DNA from 3 places in the Curtobacterium guangdongense genome. Region 3 is predicted to be linked to each of the others. Evidence: predicted binding sites of a transcription regulator. Region 3 holds the regulator's gene; each other region holds the start of a gene.
What was found. The regulator HrcA, encoded in region 3, represses chaperone genes, less so after heat shock. The targets are predictions, from matches to a motif close to TTNGCACTCGNNNNNNNCGAGTGCNAA.
Positions count from the first base shown of each region.

Region 1: the regulator HrcA is predicted to act here: its motif matches at 1,737-1,763, upstream of groL (chaperonin GroEL).
Region 2: the regulator HrcA is predicted to act here: its motif matches at 2,212-2,238, upstream of groES (co-chaperone GroES).

Region 1 covers NZ_JBMPIT010000010.1:105,663-108,933, reverse strand. The annotation lists gene ACO0E1_RS16095 (DUF2332 family protein) at 1-191, shown strand, start outside; gene ACO0E1_RS16090 (DUF3263 domain-containing protein) at 298-594, shown strand; gene ACO0E1_RS16085 (LytR C-terminal domain-containing protein) at 591-1,181, shown strand; gene ACO0E1_RS16080 (cold-shock protein) at 1,420-1,623, shown strand; gene groL (chaperonin GroEL) at 1,828-3,271, shown strand, end outside.
Region 2 covers NZ_JBMPIT010000004.1:90,864-94,134, forward strand. The annotation lists gene ACO0E1_RS06970 (ABC transporter substrate-binding protein) at 1-643, shown strand, start outside; gene rarD (EamA family transporter RarD) at 765-1,706, opposite strand; gene groES (co-chaperone GroES) at 1,822-2,118, opposite strand; gene ACO0E1_RS06985 (class I SAM-dependent methyltransferase) at 2,266-3,271, shown strand, end outside.
Region 3 covers NZ_JBMPIT010000008.1:107,463-110,733, forward strand. The annotation lists gene hemW (radical SAM family heme chaperone HemW) at 1-78, shown strand, start outside; gene ACO0E1_RS14215 (DUF4870 domain-containing protein) at 106-537, opposite strand; gene hrcA (heat-inducible transcriptional repressor HrcA) at 646-1,668, shown strand; gene dnaJ (molecular chaperone DnaJ) at 1,795-2,907, shown strand; gene ACO0E1_RS14230 (16S rRNA (uracil(1498)-N(3))-methyltransferase) at 2,907-3,271, shown strand, end outside.

The sequences.
Region 1 (3,271 bases), on a different contig from region 3:
TCGTCGACCGCGTCGTCGAACGTGGCGTGCGCTGGATCGCCCTCGAGCGGACCGGCATCCTGACGGGTGTCGCGTCGACACTGCCGCCCGACGTCGACGCCGCGGCTCCCGGAGCGTTCGCGACCCTGTCGGTCGACGGCGTCGCGGTCGCGGTCTCCGACGCGTTCGGCACGGCGATCCGCTGGTTCTGAGAGGGTCGGCGGCCGATTCCGCGACAGTCCAGCGCCATGCCAGGGTCGACATCGACGGCACCCCTACGATGTGCGAGACCCGTTACCCGAATGTGATCGGACCGTCGTGACCACCATCCCCGCGGACGAGCTCAGCGAGCTCGCCAAGCACGTGCTCGCCTTCGAGCACGAGCGTGCGCGGCACGACCGGACGAAGGAAGCCGAGATCCGGGTCGAGTTCGACATGTCGCCGGCGCGCTACTACCAGGTGCTCAACCGGGTGATCGACTCCCCGGCGGCGCTGGCGTACGACCCGCAGCTCGTCGGGCGACTGCAGCGACTGCGTCGTGCGCGGACCAGCGCGCGGGCGAACCGCAGCTTCGTCCAGCCGGCGACCGCCACCGGAACCGAAGAGGAACGATGACGAGATTCCCCCATGACCGCTTCGACGACGTGACCGACGGGCCGCGTGTCGGTGCGCACCGCGGCATGCACCGGCGTGGACGCGGCTGGGTCGCGTTCGCGTGGGCGGCGCTCGCGACCGGTGTGCTGGTCGGCATCGGAGTGCTCGTCCTCGCGCTCCTGAACAGCAGCTTCTCGTTCACCGACGATTCGTCGTCCTCGCCGTCGGCGTCAGCGTCGTCGTCCGCTTCGTCGTCGTCGTCCTCGGCGCCGTCTGACGGTTCCTCGTCGTCTTCGTCGTCGGAGGCCGCCGCGGCGTCGCCGTCGGACCAGGGCAGCACGACGCTCGTCGTCTTGAACGGCACGTCGACGCCCGGGCTCGCTGCCTCGGGCACGTCGAAGCTGACCGCCGCGGGGTGGAAGGTGACCTCGAGCGGGAACGCCGGTTCGACCGGGACCGCGTCGACGATCGTGTACTACCAGCAGGAGTCGCAGGCCGCGCTCGCGAAGGGGATCGCGCAGTCCCTCGGCGTCACCGCGGTGGAGCAGTCCGCGGCGTTCCCGAATGCCGACATCAGTGTCGTGCTCGGTGCTGACTTCAGCGGTTGAGTCTGCCTTTTGTAACAACTGTGTTTCCGGCACGTTGAGTTCCGGCGGAATCGGCATGAAATACGCGTCACACCTCTTGCCGAATCGCGCTTCCTGATTAGAGTCACAAGTGGTCACCCCGTGATCGGAATGTCGTCGCACCTCGGTACGCACGCCAGGAAAGCCCGGGACTCGGACCCGCGGCGCCTCCCGACGGTGCCGTCGATCGCAACAGCAGTACCGCAGGGAGCAACAGATCATGGCCAACGGAACCGTCAAGTGGTTCAACGCTGAAAAGGGCTTCGGCTTCATCACCGTCGATGGAGGGGGCCAGGACGTGTTCGTCCACTACTCAGCCATCGACATGAGTGGCTACAAGGTCCTCGAAGAGGGTCAGGCAGTGACGTTCGACGTCGGCACGGGGTCCAAGGGCCCGCAGGCCGAGTCGGTGCGTCCGGCCTAGTCGCCGAACCACTCGCGAACGCGTCGTCCCGTCGGGGGCGGCGCGTTCGTTCGTGTGGGGTGCCGGTGTCGTCGTGTGTGTTGCACTCCCAGGGGGCGAGTGCCAGAATCGGGTTGGCACTCGGTCGTACTGAGTGCCAAGCGCACGGGCTCACGCCGCGTGCCGGAAGACCCCCACGACGTCCGGGAGGGACGAGAAACTCACATGGCTAAGATCATTGCTTTCGACGAGGAGGCCCGCCGTGGCCTCGAGCGCGGCCTGAACCAGCTGGCTGACGCCGTGAAGGTGACGCTCGGCCCGCGCGGCCGCAACGTCGTCCTCGAGAAGAAGTGGGGCGCCCCCACGATCACGAACGACGGTGTCTCCATCGCCAAGGAGATCGAGCTCGACGACCCGTACGAGAAGATCGGTGCGGAGCTCGTCAAGGAGGTCGCCAAGAAGACCGACGACGTCGCCGGTGACGGTACGACCACCGCGACCGTGCTCGCCCAGGCCCTCGTCCGCGAAGGCCTCCGCAACGTCGCCGCCGGTGCCGACCCCGTCTCGCTGAAGCGCGGCATCGAGAAGGCCGTCGCGGCCGTCTCGGACCAGCTGCTCGCGAACGCCAAGGACATCGAGACCAAGGACCAGATCGCCGCCACCGCGTCGATCTCCGCCGCGGACCCGACGATCGGCGCGCTCATCGCCGAGGCCATCGACAAGGTGGGCAAGGAAGGCGTCGTCACCGTCGAGGAGTCGAACACCTTCGGCACCGAGCTCGAGCTCACCGAGGGCATGCGCTTCGACAAGGGCTACCTGTCGCAGTACTTCGTCACCGACCCCGAGCGTCAGGAAGCCGTCTTCGAGGACGCCTACATCCTGATCGTCAACTCGAAGATCTCGAACATCAAGGACCTCCTGCCGGTCGTCGACAAGGTGATCCAGGCGGGCAAGCAGCTCCTGATCATCGCCGAGGACGTCGACGGCGAAGCGCTCGCGACCCTCGTCGTGAACAAGATCCGCGGCATCTTCAAGTCCGTCGCCGTCAAGGCACCGGGCTTCGGCGACCGTCGCAAGGCCATGCTGCAGGACATCGCGATCCTCACCGGCGGCCAGGTCATCTCGGAAGAAGTCGGCCTCAAGCTCGAGAACGCCACGCTCGACCTGCTCGGCAAGGCCCGCAAGGTCATCATCACCAAGGACGAGACCACCATCGTCGAGGGTGCTGGCGACGAGGAGCAGATCGCCGGCCGCGTCCGTCAGATCCGCTCCGAGATCGAGGCGACCGACTCCGACTACGACCGCGAGAAGCTCCAGGAGCGCCTCGCGAAGCTCGCCGGTGGCGTTGCCGTCATCAAGGCGGGTGCCGCGACCGAGGTCGAGCTCAAGGAGCGCAAGCACCGCATCGAGGACGCCGTCCGCAACGCGAAGGCAGCCGTCGAAGAGGGCATCGTCGCCGGTGGTGGCGTCGCCCTGATCCAGGCCGGGGCCGTGGCGCTCGACTCCCTCTCGCTCGAGGGTGACGAGGCGACCGGTGCGAACATCGTCCGCGTGGCGATCGACGCGCCGCTCAAGCAGATCGCACTCAACGCCGGCATGGAGCCGGGCGTCGTCGCCGCTCGTGTCCGCGAGCTCGAGTCGGGTTGGGGACTCAACGCCGCGACCGGTG
Region 2 (3,271 bases), on a different contig from region 3:
CAAGGGCAAGGGCCAGGAGTTCCCGCCCGGACAGACCACGTTCTCGTCCGAGGTGACGGCCGCACTCGCGACCAAGCCCGACGCGATCGTCGTCCTGGCGTTCGACGAGACGAAGTCGATCATCCCCGAGCTGAAGTCGCAGAACGCCGACATGGCGAAGATCTACATGTCGGACGGCAACACGGCGGACTACTCGAAGGACTTCGACCCGGGCACGCTCGAGGGTGCGCAGGGCACGATCCCCGGCGCCTCGCCGAAGGACGAGCTGAAGCAGCGCCTCGTCGACTACTACAAGAAGTCGTCGGGCAAGGACCTCACCGACTACTCGTACGCAGCCGAGTCCTACGACGCCACCACCCTCGCCGCCCTCGCCGCGGTGAAGGGCAAGGGCACCGACTCCGGCACGATCCAGGCCAACATGGCTGCGGTCTCCGGCGCGGACGGCGGCACCGAGTGCTCGACGTTCAAGGACTGCAAGGCACTCCTCGACGACGGCAAGGACATCCACTACACGGGTCCGTCCGGCATCGGTCCGTTCGACAAGAACAACGACCCGTCGACCGCCTACATCGGCATCTACAAGTTCGACGGTGACAACAAGCCGCAGTACCAGAGCGCGATCCAGGGCTCGGTCGCGAAGTAACCGTACCGCCACGAAAGCGACAGTCCCCGGCAGGATTCCTGCCGGGGACTGTCGCTTTCGCAGAACGGCCCGGCAGGACGGCCCGGCAAGCCGGGCGGACGGGAGGCTCGGGGCGCGTCCGTCAGGCGGGTGCGGCCGGCAGGACGGTGCGTCGGGCGCGGCGCGCGGCGGTGAACGAGTCCACGGACAGGATCACGAGGGCGCACCACACGATCCCGAACCCGATCCACCGCGAGGTGCTCATCGCCTCGTGCTGGATGGTCACGCCCACGACGAGCTGCATCACCGGCGTCAGGTACTGCGTCAGCCCGAGTGTCGAGAGCGACAGCCGCCTGGCCGACGACGCGAAGAGCAGCAGCGGGACTGCCGTCGCGGGGCCCGCCCCGATCATGATCAGCGCGTGCACCCAGCCCTCGCCGCCGAACGTGATGCCGCCGCCGATCCCGGTGACGCCGAGCACGACCAACGCGCCGACCGCGAGCGGTGTGAGCCACATCGTCTCGATCGTCAGACCGGACAGCGCGTCCACGGTGCCGCCGACGCGCTTCTTCACCAGGCCGTACAGCCCGAACGAGAACGCCAGCGCGAGCGAGATCCACGGCATCTGGCCGTACCCGACGGCGATGACGACGACGGCCACGACGCTGATGCCGACCGCGGTCCACTGCGCCGGACGGAGGCGTTCGCGGAGCAGCACGACGCCGAGTGCGATCGTCACGAGCGGGTTGATGAAGTACCCGAGCGCAGCCTCGACCGTGTGGCCCGTCGTCGTCGCGATGACGTACACGGTCCAGTTCACGACGATGAGCACCGCGGCGATCGCCATGACGCCCATCACCCGACGCTGGACGAGCAGGGACCGCGTCCGGAGCCACGACCGCGTGACGGCGATCGCGATCACGCAGAACCCCAGCCCGAAGACGATCCGCCAGGCAACGATCTCGAACGCGCCGGCTGGGGCCATCGCCGCGAAGAGCAGCGGCATGAGCCCCCAGAGCCCGTAGGCGACGATCGCCTGCACGACCCCGACGGATGCTTCGCTCCTGGCCACGCGCTCGGTCACGGACCAATGCTACGGACGTGCGCCGACACGACGGACGTCCTCCGAGCCTCCAGGCCGGAACGGCGAACGCCCCGTCAGCCGGGAGCTGACGGGGCGTTCGTTCGTGGAGATGGGTTCAGTGCTCGATGACCGCGAGGACGTCGCGAGCCGAGAGGACCAGGAGGTCCTCGCCCGAGTACTTGACCTCGGTTCCGCCGTACTTCGAGTAGATGACCTTGTCGCCGACGGCGACGTCGAGCGGGACGCGGTTGCCGTTGTCGTCGATGCGACCCGGACCCACGGCCACGACCTCGCCCTCCTGCGGCTTCTCCTTCGCGGTGTCCGGGATGACGAGACCGGAAGCAGTGGTCTGCTCCGCCTCGACCTGACGGATGACGATGCGATCTTCGAGCGGCTTGATGGTGACGGCCACGGTGACCTCTTCTTTCTCGGTACTGACTCGGTACAGATGAAAACCGGTTGGCACTACGCACACGAGAGTGCCAGGTCCAACTGTAGGGGGCCGCTGGCACTCGGTCAATCCGAGTGCCAGCGCATCCGTTGATGACAGGATCGTCTCATGGACGCCGCCGATCTCGCCCAGCTGTTGACCCCGGACGGGATGGCACTGCTCGACCGTACGCCGAGCGTCTCCGACGACGGTGAGATCGTCCGCGTCGTCTCCCGGCTGCGAGCAGAGGGGCACGATCCCGGGCTCGTCGCCGCCGTGCTGACCCAGGCGAAGCTCCGGCAGAAGGCCAGGGGGAAGTTCGGCGACTTCGCGTCGCGGATGCTCTTCACCGAGGCCGGGCTCGAGCAGGCCACCCGGCTGTCCGTCGCTGCCCAGCACGCCGGACGCTTCGCCGCTGCGGGACTCCGTCGCGTGGCGGACCTCGGCTGTGGCATCGGCGGGGACGCGATGGCGATGGCGGCGCTCGACCTCGACGTGACCGCGGTCGACCGCGACGAGGTGACCGCGGCGGTCGCGACGCACAACCTCGCGCTCTGGCCCGATGCCCGCGTGGAGCTCGGGCACGCGGCCTCGTTCGACCTGTCGCGCGTCGACGGCGTCTGGATGGATCCAGCACGTCGGACGACGGGCCACGCGAACACACGGCGCCTCGCCGACCCCGACGACTGGTCGCCGTCGCTGGACACCGTCTTCGCGGCCGCGACGACCACGCCGACCGGGGTGAAGCTCGGCCCCGGGATCGACCGCGACCTCGTCCCGGACACCGCGGAAGCGCAGTGGACGTCCGTCGACCGCGAGGTCGTCGAGCTCGCACTCTGGTTCGGGCCGCTCGCCCGCCCGGGCATCCGGCGCGCGGCCACGGTCATCGGAGCGCACGGCATCGCGGAGCTGACCGCGGCGGACGACTCCGAGGACGAGCCGGTCGGGCCGATCGGCGAGTACCTCTACGAGCCGGACGGGGCCGTCATCCGTGCGCGCCTGATCGGTGACCTGGCGCGGTCGATCGACGGGCACATGCTCTCGGACGGGATCGCCTACGTCACGTCCTCTAGTGCGGTGACGACGCCCTTCGCGCAGGGCTTCCGGGTGCTCGACACGATGCCCCTCGACGTGA
Region 3 (3,271 bases):
GGCACGCCGGGTCACCTCGACCTGACGCTGCGGGGCCGCCTGCTCGCGGACGCCGTGGTCCGGGAGCTGCTCGACTAGCCCTGGCGCGTCACCAGCCCTGGCGCGTCACTGCTTGAGGAACTCGATCGACAGTGGGTAGCGGTAGAAGCGGCCCTGGTTTGCGGCGACTGCGGCCATGATGCCGAACACGATCGTCAGGACGCGGACCGCGAGGATGATCAGGATGCCGATGCCGAGCCAGCTGGTGATCACGCCGACCACGTCCGCGATCGCCATGGTGATCGAGAAGTTCAGCGCGACGCGGGTGTGCTCGCGGACGAACTGACCCCGGTCGCGCAGCACGAAGTACGCCACGAGCGGTGCGATGAAGCTGAAGAAGATCTGGCCGACGTGCGTGAGTGTGGCCCAGAGACGCTGGTCCTCCGGCGTCATCGGCTGCGGCGGCTGGTAGTAGGGGCCGGGGCCCTGCGGTCCGCCGGGCTGCTGGCCCCAGGGTCCGCCCGGCTGTCCGTTGCCCGGCTGCTGTCCGTAGGTCATGCCGGAAGCGTAGCGATCCGATGTGGAGAAGTGTCGGGACGTCGGTGCGCGGGCGTAGGATCAGCACTCGACACGTCCGAGTGCCAGCACGAACGGAAGGGATCTGGGTTGGTCAGCGAACGCTCCCTCGAGGTCCTCAAGGCCATCGTGCGCGACTACGTCGCCTCACGCGAGCCCGTCGGGTCGAAGACGATCGTGGAGCGCCACGCCTTCGGGGTCAGTGCCGCGACGATCCGCAACGACATGGCCCTGCTCGAGGACGAGCAGCTGATCATCGCGCCGCACACGTCGTCCGGCCGGGTGCCCACGGACAAGGGGTACCGCGTGTTCGTGGACCACCTCGCCGCCGCCCGTCCACTCTCCAGTGCGCAGCGGCACGCCATCGAGACCTTCCTCGGGGCGTCCAACGACCTCGACGACGTCCTCGGCCGCACCGTCCGGCTGCTCAGTCAGCTGACGAACCAGGTCGCGCTCGTCCAGTACCCCTCGATGGTGCGGGCACGGGTGCAGCACATCGAACTCGTCCGGCTGGGGGACTCCCGGCTGATGGTCGTGCTCATCACCGACACCGCCAGGGTCGAGCAGCGCGTCGTCGAGACCGACGTCGCGCTCGACGAGTCCGCGCTCGTCGAACTCCGCACGGTGCTCAACGCGGCGACCGTCGGACTCATGCTCCACGACGTCCCGACGGCGCTGCGGGAGATCCCCGCGCAGATCCGGCCGGAGTCGCAGACCCTCGCCGGCGTCGTCGTCGCGACGGTGATCGAGCAGGTCGCGGCCAACCGTCAGGACCGCCTGGTGATGGCGGGCGCCGCGAACCTCGCGAAGAGCGAGCAGGACTTCTCCGGCGGACTCTTCCCGGTGCTCGAAGCGATCGAGGAACAAGTGACCCTCCTCCGGTTGTTCGGAGAGATGCAGCTCGACGACGTGTCCGTCACCGCACGGATCGGCGTCGAGAACGCGGAGTACGGCCTCGACGCGACGAGCATCGTCGCCGGCGGGTACGTCGCCGCGGGCGGGGAGGTCGCCCGACTGGGCGTCCTCGGACCGACCCGCATGGACTACGGCTCCAACATGGCCGCGGTCCGCGCGGTCGCGCGGTACCTGTCCAGACTGCTCGGAGAGAATTGACGACCGCCGCAGTGCACACCGACCGTGCCAGCCCGACGGCAGCAGCGACGCGGGCCGACCGCGTGACGTGACCACGGCCTCCAGGCCGAACCGACCAGACGACCGACGAAACCAACTGAGGGATACGTGGCAGACCACTACGACGTCCTCGGTGTCCCGCGCGACGCGGCCGACGCCGACATCAAGAAGGCGTACCGACGCCTCGCGCGCGAGCTCCACCCGGACGTGAACCCGAGCCCGGACGCCGCCGAGCGCTTCAAGGACGTGACGCACGCGTACGACGTGCTGAGCGACCCCGAGCAGCGACGGCGGTACGACGCCGGCCCGCAGGCCGACAGCCCGTTCGGCGGCGGGGCCGGCGGCTTCAGCGACATCTTCGACGCCTTCTTCGGTGGCGGCGGGGGCGGCGGCCGGGGTTCCGGTCCCCGGAGCCGTGCCGAACGCGGACAGGACGCCCTGCTCCGCATCGACGTCGACCTGGACGAGGTCGTCTTCGGCACGCACAAGGACGTCGAGGTGGACACGGCGGTGCTCTGCGAGACGTGCGGCGGTTCCTGCTGCGCTCCTGGTACGAGCCCGCGCACCTGCGACATCTGCGGTGGCTCCGGTCACATCCAGCGCCAGGTCCGGTCGCTCCTCGGCAACGTCGTGACGAGCGCACCGTGCGGCACCTGCCGTGGCTACGGCACCGTCATCCCGAACCCGTGCCCGACCTGCCAGGGCCAGGGCCGCGTCCGCGCCCGTCGCACCATCCCGGTCGACGTGCCCGCCGGTGTCGACTCCGGTCTGCGCCTGCAGATGCCCGGCCAGGGCGAGGTCGGCCCCGCCGGCGGCCCGTCGGGTGACCTCTACCTCGAGATCCGCGTGCGGCACCACGACGTCTACAGCCGTGACGGGGACGACCTCCTCGCCACGCTCGAGGTCTCGATGACCGACGCGGTACTCGGCACCACGGCGACGATCGACGGCCTCGACGGCCCGGTCGAGCTCGAGATCCGTCCCGGCGTGCAGAGCGCCGACGTGCTCGTGCTCAAGGACCGCGGCGTCACGAAGCTGCGCGGGAACGGCCGCGGCGACCTCCGGGTCGGCGTGCAGGTCGTCACCCCGACGAAGCTGTCGCACAAGGAGCGTCAGCTCGTCGAGCAGCTCGCGAAGTCGCACAAGGCGTCGCCGCCGCAGCTCGCCCGGTTCCAGCAGGGGATGTTCGGCAAGCTCCGCGATCGCTTCTTCAACTTCTGATGGCATCGCTCTACCTGGTGGAGTCGCTCGACGGTGTGGCCGTCGGCGCCTCGGTGACACTCGACGGGGCCGAGGGCCGGCACGCCGTGACGGTGTCGCGGGTGCGGGTCGGGGAGACGCTGCGGCTCTCGGACGGGCAGGGCACGGTCGTCGTCGGCGCGGTCGCGTCGCTCGGCCGCGACTCGTTGTCGCTGACGGTCTCGGACGTCCTGGTGTCGTCGCGCCCGGTGCCGTCGCTCACGCTCGTGCAGGCCCTCGCGAAGGGTGGCCGGGACGAGATGGCGGTGCAGGCGGCGACCGAGATCGGCGTCGACCACGTCGTGCCGTGGTCCGCGGCACGCAGTGTCTCCCGCTGGGAGGGCGC